Linked DNA regions of Variovorax paradoxus. The protein of the gene in region 2 binds, or shares a complex with, the protein of the main gene of each other region. Links are inferred from orthologs where the notes say so. Each region holds a gene or a part of one and is shown on either strand. Other genes may lie near its edges.

Region 1 (6,831 bases), 580 kb from region 2 along the record:
CCACTTCCTGACCATGTATTCGTTCTCGTCCATCACCGCGTTCCAGCAGGCGATGCCGCCCATACGCTGCTCGTAGCTGCCGCCGTCGCGCACCGAGCCGGCCTTGGCGATCACGTCGCCCTGCGGGCTCTTGATGTCTTGCGCCGCGGCCTTGCCCTCCATCCAGTAGGCCCACTCGTAGGCTTCCATCTTCGTCTTGGCAGTGTCCAGCACGGCGCTGTAGTAGCCCTGGCGGTTCAGGTAGGCGCCCGCCCAGCCGTCCAGGAACCAGTTGATGAACTCATAAGCGCCATCGAGCTTCTTGCCGGAGAGCGTGGCCGGCAGGCCGAAGCCCGAGGCCCAGGCGCGATAGCCTTCCTTCAGGGGCTGGAAGGTGCAGTCGATGCCCTTGCCGCGTACGGCCGTGACAGCGGGCGACCACATCGACTGGATCACCACTTCGCCTGAGGCCATGAGGTTGACCGATTCGTTGAAGTCCTTCCACAGCGCGCGGAACTGGCCGGCCTTCTTGGCTTCGATGAGGGTCTTGATCGTCAGGTCGATCTCGGCCTTGGTCATGTTGCCCTTGTCGGCGTACTTGTGGATGCCCTTGGCTTCCACCACCATCGCGGCGTCCATGATGCCGATCGAGGGAATGTTCAGGATCGCGGTCTTGCCCTTGAACTCGGGGTTCAGCAGTTCGGCCCACGAGCCGATGGGGCGCTTGATGAGGTCGGGGCGGATGCCCAGCGTGTCGGCGTTGTAGGTCGTCGGGATGAGCGACATGTACTGCGTGGCCGCCTTGGCGAAGGCCTTGCTCTTCTCGCCCTCGAGGTAGATCACCTTCACCGGCGCCGTGCCCTGGTCGCCCACCTTCTTGCCGGCCACTTCGCCCTTGGTGAACAGCGAGGTGATCTTGTCCGCATTCTTCACGCGCTTCGTGTCGATGCCCTTGAGGTTGCCGGTCGGCACGATCTTCTTGAGCGAGAAGAACTCGGTATCGATCAGGTCGAAGCTGTTGGGCGCGGTCACGGCGCGCTTGGTCACGTCGTCGGTGGTCACGGCCACGTACTGGATCTCGATGCCGGTGTCGGCCTTGAACTTCTCGGCGATGGCCTTGTCCTGGTTCACCGCGGTGCCCAGGTAGCGCAGCACGATCTTTTCCTGTGCGTGCACGAAGGGCGCGATGCCCGTGGCCAGGATGCCGGCGGTGCCCTGCAGCAGCGTGCGGCGCTTGAAGCCGGGGGACGATTCGATGGGGTCGGTCATTGCAAAGTCTCCGTGAAAGAAGTGGCTGAAGAGTGGCTGGGAAGGGACGGGTGAAAAATCCTGTTCGGTGTCGCGCTGTGAGGCTGCTGCGCGCTCAGAGCGTCATGGCGATCGCGGCGTTGTCGTCGCGCCGCGCTGCGGGGGCGGGTGCCGTCGCGGGGGTGCGCTGCCCCGGCGGCTTGACGCCCGGGCCCAGGGGGCGTGCATCGGCATCGGCCCACGACAGGCGCACGGCATCGCCCGGCGCGTAGGGCTTTGCCAGAAAGGCCGCCTCGCCAAGCAGCACCGAGACGCCCTGGCGCGCCGGCGCTGCGGCATCCAGCGCCAGGCCGAGCAGCACGTAGGTGCCCTGGTATTCGACGTCGGTCACGGTGGCGGCAAGTCCGCCGGACTCGCCGGCGTCCGACGCGGGCGCGATCCGCATGTGGTCGCTGCGCACGGCGATGGCTCCGCCAGGGGTGTCGAACACGTTGTGCCCGCCCATGAACCGCGCCACAAACTCGCTGGCCGGGTGGTTGTAGATGGCGTGCGGCGAGCCGACCTGCTCGATCACCCCGTGGTTCATCACCACCATGGTGTCGGCCAGCGCCATCGCCTCTTCCTGAGAGTGCGTGACGTGCACGAAGGTCAGCCCCAGCTCCTTCTGCCAGCGCCGCAGCTCGGCGCGCATCTGGATGCGCAGGAACGGATCGAGCGCCGACAGCGGCTCGTCGAGCAGCAGCACGCGCGGCTCGGTGATGAGCGCACGCGCCAGCGCCACGCGCTGCTGCTGGCCTCCCGAAAGCTCGCCGGGCTTGCGCGCCGCCAGATGGCCCATGGCGACACGCTCCAGCAGATCGCTGGCGCGCTTCTGGCGCTCGGCCTTGCCGATGCCTTTCATCTTCAGGCTGAAGGCCACGTTGTCGGTGGCCGAAAGGTGCGGGAAGAGCGCGAAGCTCTGGAACATCATCGCCGTGCCGCGCGCGGCAGCGGGCAGGTTGGTGATGTTGCGGTTGTCCAGCAGGATGTCGCCGCTGCTCACCGACTCGTGGCCGGCGATCATGCGCAGCGTGGTGCTCTTGCCGCAGCCCGACGGTCCCAGCAGGCAGCAGTAGCTGCCGCTGGCGATGCGCAGATCGATCTGGTCGACGGCGGCCGGGGTACCGGGTGCGTAGCGCTTGGTCAGCGCGACGATCTCGACGGCGGCGGGGACGGGCGTGGCGACGGCATTCATTGCCGGTGGCTCAGCACGATCCATGCCACGCCGCACCAATCCGGGGTGCGGCCGGTCCGCGGCTGCGGGGGACGGCGGCGCGGCCGCCTCGGACTCAGGTGCCGAACCTGCCCGTGCTCGCCGGCAGCTCGGCCGCGGCGAGGCCGCGCAGCACGTCGCCCACGACGATCACCGCGGGGCTCGCCAGTCCGGCTTCGGCGATGCTGCTCTTCAACCGGCCCAGCGTGGTCGCGACGTGCCGCTGGTGCGGCAGGCTCGCATGCTGGACGACGGCCGCCGGCGTGTCCGCCGGCAGGCCGTGCAGCAGTTCGCGCTCGATGTGGGCTGCACCCGACACGCCCATGTAGATCACCAGCGTGAGCCGTGCGTCGTGCGCCATGGCGGCCAGCGCGCGCCAGTCGGTCGGCTCCTCGGCGGCGCCGGCGCCCGTCTTCGCGTGGCCGGTGACGAACACCACGCCCTGGGCATGGTCGCGGTGCGTGAGCGGCACGCCCAGCCCGCTCACCGCGGCCAGGCCGGCGGTGATGCCGTTGACCACCACGCATTCGATGCCGGCCTCGCGCAGGTGTTCGACCTCCTCGCCGCCGCGCCCGAATATGAACGGGTCGCCGCCCTTGAGCCGCACCACGGTCTCGCCTTCGCGCACCGCGGTGATCATCAGCCGCTCGATGAAGGCCTGTGGCGTGCTCTTGCAGCCGCCGCGCTTGCCCACGTGCACGATGCGCGCGCCGGGGCGGGCATAGGCCAGGATCTCGTCGTTCACGAGGTCGTCGACCAGCAGCACGGTGGCGGCCTGGATCGCCTTCACGGCCTTGACCGTCAGCAGTTCCGGGTCGCCGGGGCCGGCGCCCACCAGCGTGCAGCGTCCGGTGATGAAAGGCAGGGTGGGGTGGGCGTTGTTGTTCATGCGTGGGATGCCAGTTGCGTGATGTGCCCGACCTGCGTCGCGATGGCCTCGGGTACGGGAAGCTCGCCGGCCAGCACGCGGCGCGTGTAGTCGGCGGTGGTGGCGACGTCGATCTCCCTGGGCAGGCCGGGCACGTCCGCGGCGGTGCCGGGCTGCTGGGCCTGCAGTTCGGTGCGCACGCCGCGCACGAAGCCGTCGATCTGCGCGGTGCGGCGTGGGTCGGACACCACTTCGCCTTCGAGGCCGCGCGAGAGCAGGGCGGTCATGGCCGTGAGCTCGAAGGTCTCGCCCATGGTGCGTGCGTATTCGGGATGCGTGTAGCTGGCCACCACCACGCAGGAGCCGGCGCCGGGCTGCATCAGCTTCACCACGCTGTGGCCCGGATTGCGCAGGCCGACCACGCGGCGCACGTCGAGCAGGCGCTTCAGGGCGGGGTTCAGCAGCTCGGTGGGCGCGAAGGCCGCTTCGCCGCTGGCGACGGGGCGGATGGCGGTCATCGGCGTCACGCCGAGTGCGGCGAGCACGTTCGACGCCAGCACGCGGGAGGTTTCGCTGGCGCTGCCATGCACCAGCACCGGCAGGCCTTCGCGCGCCAGCAGCAGCGCCAGCAGCGGCGTGAGCACCGGGAGCTTGCGTGCGCCGTTGTAGCTGGGCAGCACCACCAGCGGGCGGTCACCGGGCGGGATTCGCTCCAGCCGCGCGTGGGTGGCGTCGAGGAAGCCGGCCATCTCCTCGGGCGTCTCGCCCTTGATGCGCATGGCCAGGCAGAAGGCGCCGAGCTCCAGGTCGGTGACGGTGCCGTCCAGCACCTGGCCGAAGAGATCGGTGGCCGCTTCGCGCGTGAGCGGCCTGGCGCCTCGCGCGCCGCGGCCGATTTCCTTGATGTATTGGCTGATTCCCATGGGTGGGTGGATTGTCCTGCAAGGCTTATGCCGGAACTTCATTCGGCTTATGCATCGGATTCGCTCCTTCTCCCGTTGGGGGAAGGCAGGGATGGGGCCTGGGCTCGGCGGCCTCGAAGGCTGCGCGGCGGTGGAGGCCGCTTGCCCCACCCCATCCCTCCCCCAGAGGAGGGGGCGAAGACCGGGGTCATGAGGCGGCCGTCTCCACCGCCTCCACCTCCACCGGCGTCGCCCGCACCATCCGCTTGAGTTCCGGAATGCACGAGCCGCAATTGGTGCCGCATTTCAGCGCTCCCTGCAGCCTGGCCAGCCGCTCGTCCGGCGTGCCGCTGCAGCGCACCAGTTCGGACTGGATCGCCGCGTCGGCCACGTCGAAGCAGGTGCACACCGTCCTGCCGCGCGACTGCACCGCCACCGGCGCGCGCGCGCCCGGCGACAGCAGCATGCGTCCGTAGGTCTGCGCGGGCAGCTCCTCGCGCAGCAGCGTTGCGATCCAGGCCTCGGCGCTGGTGTCGCCGCCCAGCAGGAAGGCCTCCAGCGCCGCGCTGCCGTCGACGCGGCGCACCAGCCGCGCGCAGCGGCGCTGGCCGCGGCGGCGGTCGGCATAGCGCAGGATGTCTGCAGCCTGCAGGCCGAGCAGCCCTTCGATCTTCTCTAGCAGCGCGTCATCGGGCGCCTCGTGGGCGGCGGCGCGAAAGAGCAGGCCGCTGCGCGCCTGGCCTTGCGTGCTGCCCGCAAACGGCACGCAGACTGCGAACGGGAACATTGCCATCAGCGGCTGCAGCGCGCGCTGCGCGGCAAGCGCCTCGCCCGCCGGCAGCCACGCCATGCCCAGCAGCGACCAGGGCAGTTCGGCCTTGAGGATCTTCACCGCCGTGTGCTTCAGCTCGGGTTGCTTCGAGCTGGGGCAGAAGGCGGGCGTCGTCAGCGCATTGATGCCCGCGAGCCGCGTGCCGGTCGACGAGCAGCCGCCCAGGTATTCCTCGCCCCAGTGCATCGCGATGAAGGCCTGGTTCAGCCCCACCTCGGCGCTGGCGCGCGCCGGCAGCAGGATCGAGCCGCGCTTCGAGGTGACATGCACCAGGTCGCCTTCGCCGATCTGGCGGCGCGCCATGTCCTGCGCATGCAACTGCACGGCGGGTTCGGGCACATGCCCGAAAAGCCGGCCGGCGGTACCGGTGCGGCTCATGCCGTGCCACTGGTCGCGCAGGCGGCCGGTATTGAGCGAGAACGGGTAGCGCGCCTCGCGGGCCTCGGCCACCGGCCGGTAGACGGTGTCGACGAAGCGCGCGCGACCGTCCGGCGTGGGAAACACGCCGTCTTCGTACAGGCGCACGCGGCCGACGGTGTCGCCTTCCTTCATCGGCCATTGCTGGGGGCCGGCGGTCTCCAGCATCGCGTAGCTCATGCCGGTGATGTCCAGGTCGCGCCCGCGCGTCGACTCGCGGTGCTCGTTCCACACCTGCTCGGGCGTCTCGTACGGAAACAGCGTGAAGCCGCGGCCCAGCTGCCGCTCGAGGCGGTGGGCGAAGGCCACCGCGATCGACCAGTCGTTGCGCGCCTCGCCCGGCGCCGGCACGGCAGGGCGCACGCGCGAGATGCGGCGCTCGCTGTTGGTCACGGTGCCTTCCTTCTCGCCCCAGGTGGTGGCAGGCAGGAGCAGGTCGGCGAAGGCGCAGGTGGCCGTGGTGGCGAAGGCCTCCTGCACCACGACGAACTCGGCGCGCTCCAGCGCGCGGCGCACTGTGGCCTGGTCGGGCATCGACTGCGCAGGATTGGTGCACGCGATCCAGAGGGCGCGGATCTCGCCATCGGCCGCGGCCTGGAACATCTCCACGGCCGTCCTGCCGGGCTTCCCGGGCACCGAAGGCACGCCCCACAGCGCGGCCACCTCGGCCCGGTGCGCGGGGTTGGCCATGTCGCGGTGCGCGCTCAGCAGGTTGGCCAGTCCGCCCACCTCTCGACCGCCCATGGCGTTGGGCTGGCCGGTCAGCGAGAACGGTCCCGCGCCGGGGCGGCCGATCTGCGCGGTGGCCAGGTGCAGGTTGATGAGCGACGCGTTCTTCGCGGTGCCGCTCGACGACTGGTTCAGGCCCTGGCAATACAGGCTCAGCGTGGCCGCGGAGGTGGCGAAGAGCCGCGCCGCTGCGAGCAGGTCGTACACCGGAATGCCGCAGACCTGCGCCACCTTCCCGGGTGTGCACTCGCGCACCGTGGCTTCGAGCGCCCCGAAGCCGCTGGTGTGCGCCGCGATGTAGGCCGCGTCGGTCCAGCCTTCGCGCAGCATCAGGTGCAGCATGCCGTTGAACAGCATCACGTCGGTGCCGGGCTGGATGGGCAGGAACAGGTCGGCGATCTCGGCCGTGTCGGTGCGGCGCGGATCGGCCACGACGATCTTCAGCGCCGGGTTCGCGGCTTTCGCGTCCTCGATGCGGCGAAAAAGTATGGGGTGCGCCCAGGCCGTGTTGCTGCCGACGATGAACAGGCACTGCGCATGCTTCAGGTCGTCGTAGCAAGTCGGCGGTGCATCGGCGCCCAGTGCCTGCTTGTAGCCGGCCACC
Region 2 (6,775 bases):
TCGCGGGATTCGAAGTTGGGAAGTGGGGGACTGCTCCCCCGGAGAGACCCTGAGAGCCTGGCATCGGCAGCTTGCCGAGGGCACCCCGGCATGCATAATCGACTCAGTTCAAAAATTGGGGTTTGATTATGCTCGACCGGGACGGCTTCAGGCCCAACGTCGGCATCATCCTGCTCAACCAGAGAAACCAGGTTTTCTGGGGCAAGCGCATACGCACACATTCCTGGCAGTTTCCGCAAGGCGGCATAGATCGCGGCGAAAGTCCCGAACAGGCCATGTTCCGGGAACTGCACGAGGAAGTGGGGCTCCACCCGGAGCACGTGCGCATCGTGGCCCGTACCCGCGACTGGTTGCGCTACGAGGTGCCGGATCGGTTCATCCGCCGTGACGCACGGGGCCACTACAAGGGCCAGAAACAAATCTGGTATCTGCTGCAACTCGTCGGCCACGACTGGGATCTCAACCTGCGTGCCACCGACCATCCCGAATTCGACGCTTGGCGCTGGCACGACTACTGGGTGCCGCTCGACGTGGTCGTCGAGTTCAAGCGCGGCGTCTACGAGATGGCGCTCACCGAGCTTGCTCGCTACCTGCCGCGGCAGGATTTCCGCAACCGCTTCCTGCGCAGCAACGTGCGCGCTCGCGAGTTCGAGCGCCACCCGCTGGACGCCGGAGCCCCTCCCGGACTCGACCTGCCGCCCGGCGGGAGCTTCGATCCGCATCCCGACATTCCTTCAGCGAGCGATGAACCTTCCCTTCCCCACAACAAAGCGCCCTTCCTTCCGACGCAACGCTGAGCGCGCCCTTCTGCTTCTGTGCTTCGGCGTGCTGGCAGGCTGCGCCTCGGGCACGCACGACACCGACAACGCCGACTGGGCTCAATCGGGTTTGCCGCCGCCGCCCAAGCGCTACGAAACGGACAAGGAATGGGAGGAAACTGCCACACCGCCACCTCCGGCCTTCAGCGAAAGCCGGTTGCTGCCGATCCAGATGCCCTCATACATGAGCCTCCAGTTCGGCCTGGACCCGAAGACGATCGCCATCACCGGCGACGGCATCGTGCGCTATGTGGTCGTGGCGCACAACAAGAGCGGCGGCGCACTCAATGCCTTCTACGAAGGCGTCCGTTGCTCGACTGCGGAAATGAAAAGCTATGCCCGCTACAACAATGGCGCCTGGCAGGATTCGCCCAAGCCCGAGTGGAAGCGTCTGAACGACATGAATTCGAGCTATACCCGGGCGCTGGCAACGCAGGCACTGTGCCGCGGCAATGCGCCGCGTGCGTCGGTCGGCGACATGGTCCAGAACATCCGCAATCCGATTCGGGAAGTGCAGTAGCCTGCACCGGGTCAAACAAGAACGGGGCCTTGAGCCCCGTTGTTTTTTGATCAGCCTGGCATCAACACCATGTTGTCGCGGTGGACCATTTCGGGTTCCGCCACATAGCCCAGCAGCCGCTCGAATTCGGTCGATGGCTTGCGGCACAGCAACCGCGCCTCCACGCTCGAGTAGTTGGCCAGGCCGCGGGCCAATTCGACACCGTCGGCATCGCGCACTGCAATGACATCGCCGCGCGAGAATTCGCCCGACACGCCGGTCATGCCGATCGGCAACAAGCTCTTGCCTTCCGCGCGCACCTTGGCGGCGGCCCCCGCATCGACGACCACCGCGCCACGCAGTTGCAGGTGATCGGCCATCCAGCGCTTGCGGGCCTGGTGCTTGGCAGTCTGTGCCACCAGCAAGGTGCCGATGGCTTCGCCGCGCGTAAGGCGCAACAGGGCTTCGGGCTCGCGGCCCCAGGCGATGACGGTGGAGGCGCCCGAGCCGGCCGCACGCTTGGCCGCGAGAATCTTGGTGATCATTCCACCGCGACCGATGCTGGACCCGGCGCCGCCGGCCATGGCTTCCAGCGCAGGGTCTCCGGCGGCGGCCTCATGGACGAACCGGGCATCGGGATCCTTGCGCGGATCGGCGGTGTACAGGCCCTTCTGGTCGGTCAGGATGACCAAAGCATCGGCCTCGACCAGGTTGGCCACGAGCGCGCCGAGCGTGTCGTTGTCGCCGAACTTGATCTCGTCATTGACGACCGTGTCATTTTCATTGATGACAGGCACCACGCCCAGCTTGAGCAAGGTGACCAGCGTCGAACGCGCGTTCAGATACCGCTCACGGTCGGCCAGGTCGGCATGCGTGAGGAGCACCTGTGCGCTGCCGATCTCGTTTTCGCGCAGCTTGGTTTCGTACATCTGGGCCAGGCCCATCTGGCCGACGGCAGCCGCTGCCTGCAGTTCGTTGATTTCGTGCGGACGGGTGCGCCAGCCGAGTCGCTTCATGCCCTCGGCGATCGCGCCGCTCGACACCATGACGACCTCGCGGCCATCACGCACCAGCGCAGCGAGTTGCCTGCACCATTCGCCGATGGCTGCCTCGTCGAGACCGCGGCCCTCGTTGGTCACGAGGCTGGAGCCCACCTTGACGACGATTCGGCGGGCATCCCGCAAGGCAGTGGATCCGGAGTTCGAGGTCATTGTCGGGCGATGCTGTCGTGAGGGCTGCGAGGGTTGCTATCTGTCTGTCTGTTGAAGGCGCCTACCGGCCGGGGGCGCCGCGGTATTGCTCAGGCGCCCTCGGGCGGCAGCGGCGCAAAGCGCGGATCGACAACCACCGGCGCGTGCTCGGCGACCTGCTCGGCCTTGACCTGCTGGTAGATCGCCTGCACCAGATGCTCGCAGCCTTCGCGGGTGAGCGCCGAGATCTCGAATACAGGCCCCTTGAAGCGCAGGCGCTTCACGAAGTCCTTGACACGCGCTGCGCGCTCTTCGGCTGGCACCATGTCGAGCTTGTTGAGCACGAGCCAGCGTGGCTTCTCGTAGAGCGCAGCGTCGTACTTCTTGAGTTCGCCCACGATGGCCTTGGCCTGAGCGACCGGATCGACGGCGTCGTCGAACGGCGCCATGTCGACCACATGCAGCAGCAAGCGTGTGCGCTGGAGGTGACGCAGGAAGAGGTGCCCCAGGCCGGCCCCTTCGGCGGCGCCCTCGATCAGCCCCGGCAGGTCTGCCACCACGAAGCTCTGCTCCGGACCCACGCGTACCACACCAAGGTTCGGGTGCAGCGTGGTGAACGGGTAGTCCGCAATGCGTGGACGCGCGTTGGAAATGGCGCTGATCAGTGTCGACTTGCCGGCATTCGGCATTCCGAGCAGGCCCACATCGGCAAGCACCTTCAACTCGAGCTTGACGCTGCGTTTCTCGCCGGGCCAGCCTGGCGTCTTCTGGCGCGGGGCGCGGTTGATCGCACTCTTGAACCGCATGTTGCCGAAGCCGCCATCGCCACCTTTCGCGATGGTGATGACTTCGCCTTCCTTCAGCAGTTCAAACAGCACCTCGCCGGTTTCGGCATCGGAGATGATCGTGCCGACCGGCATCTTGAGCGTGATGTCGTCGCCCGCGGCACCGAACATGTCGGAGCCCATGCCGTGCTCGCCGCGCTTGGCCTCATGGCGGCGGGAGTAGCGGAAGTCGACGAGCGTGTTGAGGTTGGAATCGGCCACCGCGAACACGTGGCCGCCTCGGCCGCCGTCGCCGCCATTGGGGCCGCCGAATTCCTTGTACTTCTCATGACGGAACGACACGCAGCCGTTGCCGCCATCGCCGGCGGCGATGTCGATGAAGGCTTCGTCGACGAACTTCATGGGATGTCCAGTTTACAAATGAAGAAGCCCCGGCAATGCGGGGCCTCGGGTGATCGAAGTGACTTCGGGGCTTAAGCCGCGGGGGTCACGTTGACCGTGTGCTTGTTCAGAGCACCCTTTTGACCGAACGACACGTGGCCGTCGACCAGAGCGAAGAGCGTGTGGTCCTTGCCCACACCGACGTTCACGCCGGGGTGGAACTGGGTGCCGCGCTGACGCACGATGATCGAGCCCGCGCTGATCAACTCGCCGCCGAAAGCCTTCACGCCGAGCATCTTGGGCTTGGAATCGCGCCCGTTTCGCGTTGAGCCGCCGCCTTTTTTCTGTGCCATGGAATATTCTCCTTAGCCGGCGATCGCGCCGATTTGCAGTTCGGTGAACTGCTGGCGATGGCCTTGACGTTTCTGATAGTGCTTGCGACGGCGCATCTTGAAGATGCGAACCTTGTCGTGCTTGCCGTGCGACAGTACCGTGACTGTCACCGTTGCGCCGGACACCAGGGGCGTGCCAACCTTGATTTCAGCGCCGTTTCCGACGGCCAGAACCTGGTCGATCACGATTTCCTGGCCTACGTCCGCAGCAATCTGTTCTACTTTGATTTTCTCGCCGGAAGCAACGCGATACTGCTTGCCGCCGGTTTTTATGACCGCGTACATGTAAACCTCTTAGAAATGAGTCTCCGCGGCGAATTCCGCAGAGCCCAAGATTATATCGCGGTTCATGATCACTCACTACCCCCTGCCCTGCTTACGACCGAAAGGCTGCAGCGGCTCCCTATAATTTCACGCTTCCGGCTCTCTCTTGACTTGGGCCGCCATCCCTCCCAGCAGCGCCCTGCGCCCACGCCTTGCCAGTTCCCGCCGCCGACACCTCCCCCACCGCCACAGTGCTGGACCTGATTGCCGGCGACATGGTCGAAGTCGACCGTGTAATTGCCCGACGCCTCGACACGGGCGTGCCGCTGGTCAGCCAGGTTTCCAGATACATCATCTCCGCTGGCGGCAAACGCCTGCGGCCGGCGCTGCTGCTTCTGATGTCGGGCGCGCTCGGCCACACCGGCGAACAACGCTTTAACCTGGCCGCCGTGGTGGAGTTCATTCATACGGCCACGCTGTTGCACGATGACGTGGTCGATGAATCGACCCTGCGCCGTGGTCGCGCCACCGCAAATGAATCGTTCGGCAATCCGGCCAGCGTGCTGGTAGGCGACTTTCTGTATTCACGCGCATTCCAGATGATGTTGGATGCAAACAACATGCGTGTAATGCAAATTCTGGCCGAAGCGACGAACGTGATTGCCGAGGGCGAAGTGCTTCAGTTGATGAACATGCACGACGCATCGCTGGACGAAGCCGCGTACCTGCGCGTGATTCGCTCGAAGACCGCCAAGTTGTTCGAAGCCAGCACGCGTCTTGCTGCGGTATTGGCAGGCGCCGCCCCCGAGGTCGAGGAAGCCTGCGCCACTTATGGACAAGCGCTCGGGACCGCGTTCCAGGTGATCGACGATGTCCTCGACTACGCAGGTGATGCACTGGAAACCGGCAAGAATGTCGGCGACGATCTGCGCGAAGGCAAGACGACCTTGCCGCTCATCTTCGCTATGCAGCGAGGCACACCCGCGCAACGCGAGTTGATACGAGAGGCCATCGAGGCGGGAGACACCACGCAACTAGGCAAGATCGTCGAAATCGTTCGCGAAACCGGGGCCTTGGATGCGTCTCGTGCTGCTGCAGCAACCGAAGCCCAGCGTGCAATTCATGCATTAAAAGGATTTCCGTCCAATTTGCACGCTTCAGGTTTGCTACAATTGGCGGCTCAGTTGCTTGAGCGACGTGCCTGAACACCTCTCCTGAGTTGGCATCTAGGACGATTACTTTTTTTCTTGCAACCATCGGGGTGTAGCTTAGCCTGGTAGAGCGCTACGTTCGGGACGTAGAGGCCGGAGGTTCGAATCCTCTCACCCCGACCAGCCTTTCGGCTGGCGTAAATAAATGGCCATGCCTGTTGCTGTGTAGCGATTTACAGCACAGGAGTGTTCAGCGATGATCGTGAAGCACTTTTTCACATCTTTTGCATTCGCTGAATGGCCGCTGCCGAACTTCCCGTCAAAGAACCCACGCAGATTGCCCTTCCCGGGCTAGCGCGCGCCCTGGTTTCGGCCGGCAAACTTCCTGCCAAGTCCGCGGAGGACATCTATCAGAAGTCGCTGAGCGGCCGTACCAGTTTCATCGCCGAACTGACGGGTTCCGGCGCCGTGTCGGCCGCCGATCTTGCGCACACGCTGTCGACAGCCTTCGGCGCCCCGCTGCTCGATCTCGACGCGATTGACCCGCAGCGCCTACCCAAGGATCTTCTCGACGCCAAGCTGTGCCATGCATACCGCATCGTTGTGCTCAGCAAGCGCAACAACCGTCTCATTGTTGCGACAGCTGACCCTTCCGACCAGCAGGCGGCAGAGAAGATCAAGTTTGCGTCTCAGATGGGCGTTGACTGGGTCATCGCGGAGTACGACAAGCTGTCGCGCATGATCGAGGCCACCGCGGCGAGTGCGGCGGAGACCATCAACAGCATCGTCGGCAGCGAGTTCGAGTTCGACGACGTTTCTGCAGACACCGCGAGCGAATCCAGTGAACAGGCAATCGCGGAAGTCGAAGATGCACCGGTCGTACGCTTCCTGCACAAGATGCTGCTCGACGCGATCAGCATGCGGGCCTCGGACATCCACTTCGAGCCTTACGAACACCAGTACCGCGTGCGTTTCCGGATCGACGGAGAACTGCGTGAAATCGCGAGCCCGCCCACGGTCATCAAGGACAAGCTGGCATCACGCATCAAGGTGATTTCACGTCTCGATATTTCGGAAAAGCGCGTCCCGCAAGACGGCCGCATGAAGCTCAAGATCGGGCCCGACCGCGTCATCGACTTCCGTGTAAGCACTTTACCGACGTTGTTCGGCGAGAAGATCGTCATTCGTATTCTCGACCCCAGCAGTGCACGCCTGGGCATTGACGCGCTGGGCTACGACGCGGACGAAAAGGAGCGGCTGCTTCATGCGATCGGCCGTCCATATGGCATGGTGCT

Evidence for each region.
Region 1: the proteins of cgtA (region 2) and ybiB are in contact, whole or in part, in a crystal structure (PDB 8BFT), measured with the Escherichia coli proteins. The link is inferred for Variovorax paradoxus from one-to-one orthologs.

The regions. Positions count from the first base shown.
Region 1 is NZ_LR743507.1:4,306,281-4,313,111, reverse strand. What follows is about bases 2,318-5,265. They hold ybiB (DNA-binding protein YbiB), read right to left. Parts: upstream 4,271-5,265; coding sequence 3,365-4,270; downstream 2,318-3,364. Other genes in these bases: AACL56_RS19995 (nitrate reductase), read right to left, coding at 4,458-5,265; cobA (uroporphyrinogen-III C-methyltransferase), read right to left, coding at 2,556-3,368; AACL56_RS20010 (ABC transporter ATP-binding protein), read right to left, coding at 2,318-2,461. In the rest of the region: AACL56_RS20015 (ABC transporter substrate-binding protein), read right to left, coding at 1-1,248; more of AACL56_RS20010, read right to left, coding at 1,343-2,317; more of AACL56_RS19995, read right to left, coding at 5,266-6,831.
Region 2 is NZ_LR743507.1:4,889,803-4,896,577, forward strand. Bases 1,657-4,548 are described here. They hold cgtA (Obg family GTPase CgtA), read right to left. Parts: upstream 3,695-4,548; coding sequence 2,618-3,694; downstream 1,657-2,617. Other genes in these bases: proB (glutamate 5-kinase), read right to left, coding at 1,657-2,528; rpmA (50S ribosomal protein L27), read right to left, coding at 3,766-4,026; rplU (50S ribosomal protein L21), read right to left, coding at 4,039-4,350; AACL56_RS23125 (polyprenyl synthetase family protein), read left to right, coding at 4,542-4,548. Also shown: AACL56_RS23095 (RNA pyrophosphohydrolase), read left to right, coding at 129-797; AACL56_RS23100 (CNP1-like family protein), read left to right, coding at 745-1,338; more of proB, read right to left, coding at 1,389-1,656; more of AACL56_RS23125, read left to right, coding at 4,549-5,534; type IV-A pilus assembly ATPase PilB, read left to right, coding at 5,778-6,775. UniProt on the Escherichia coli protein: An essential GTPase which binds GTP, GDP and possibly (p)ppGpp with moderate affinity, with high nucleotide exchange rates and a fairly low GTP hydrolysis rate.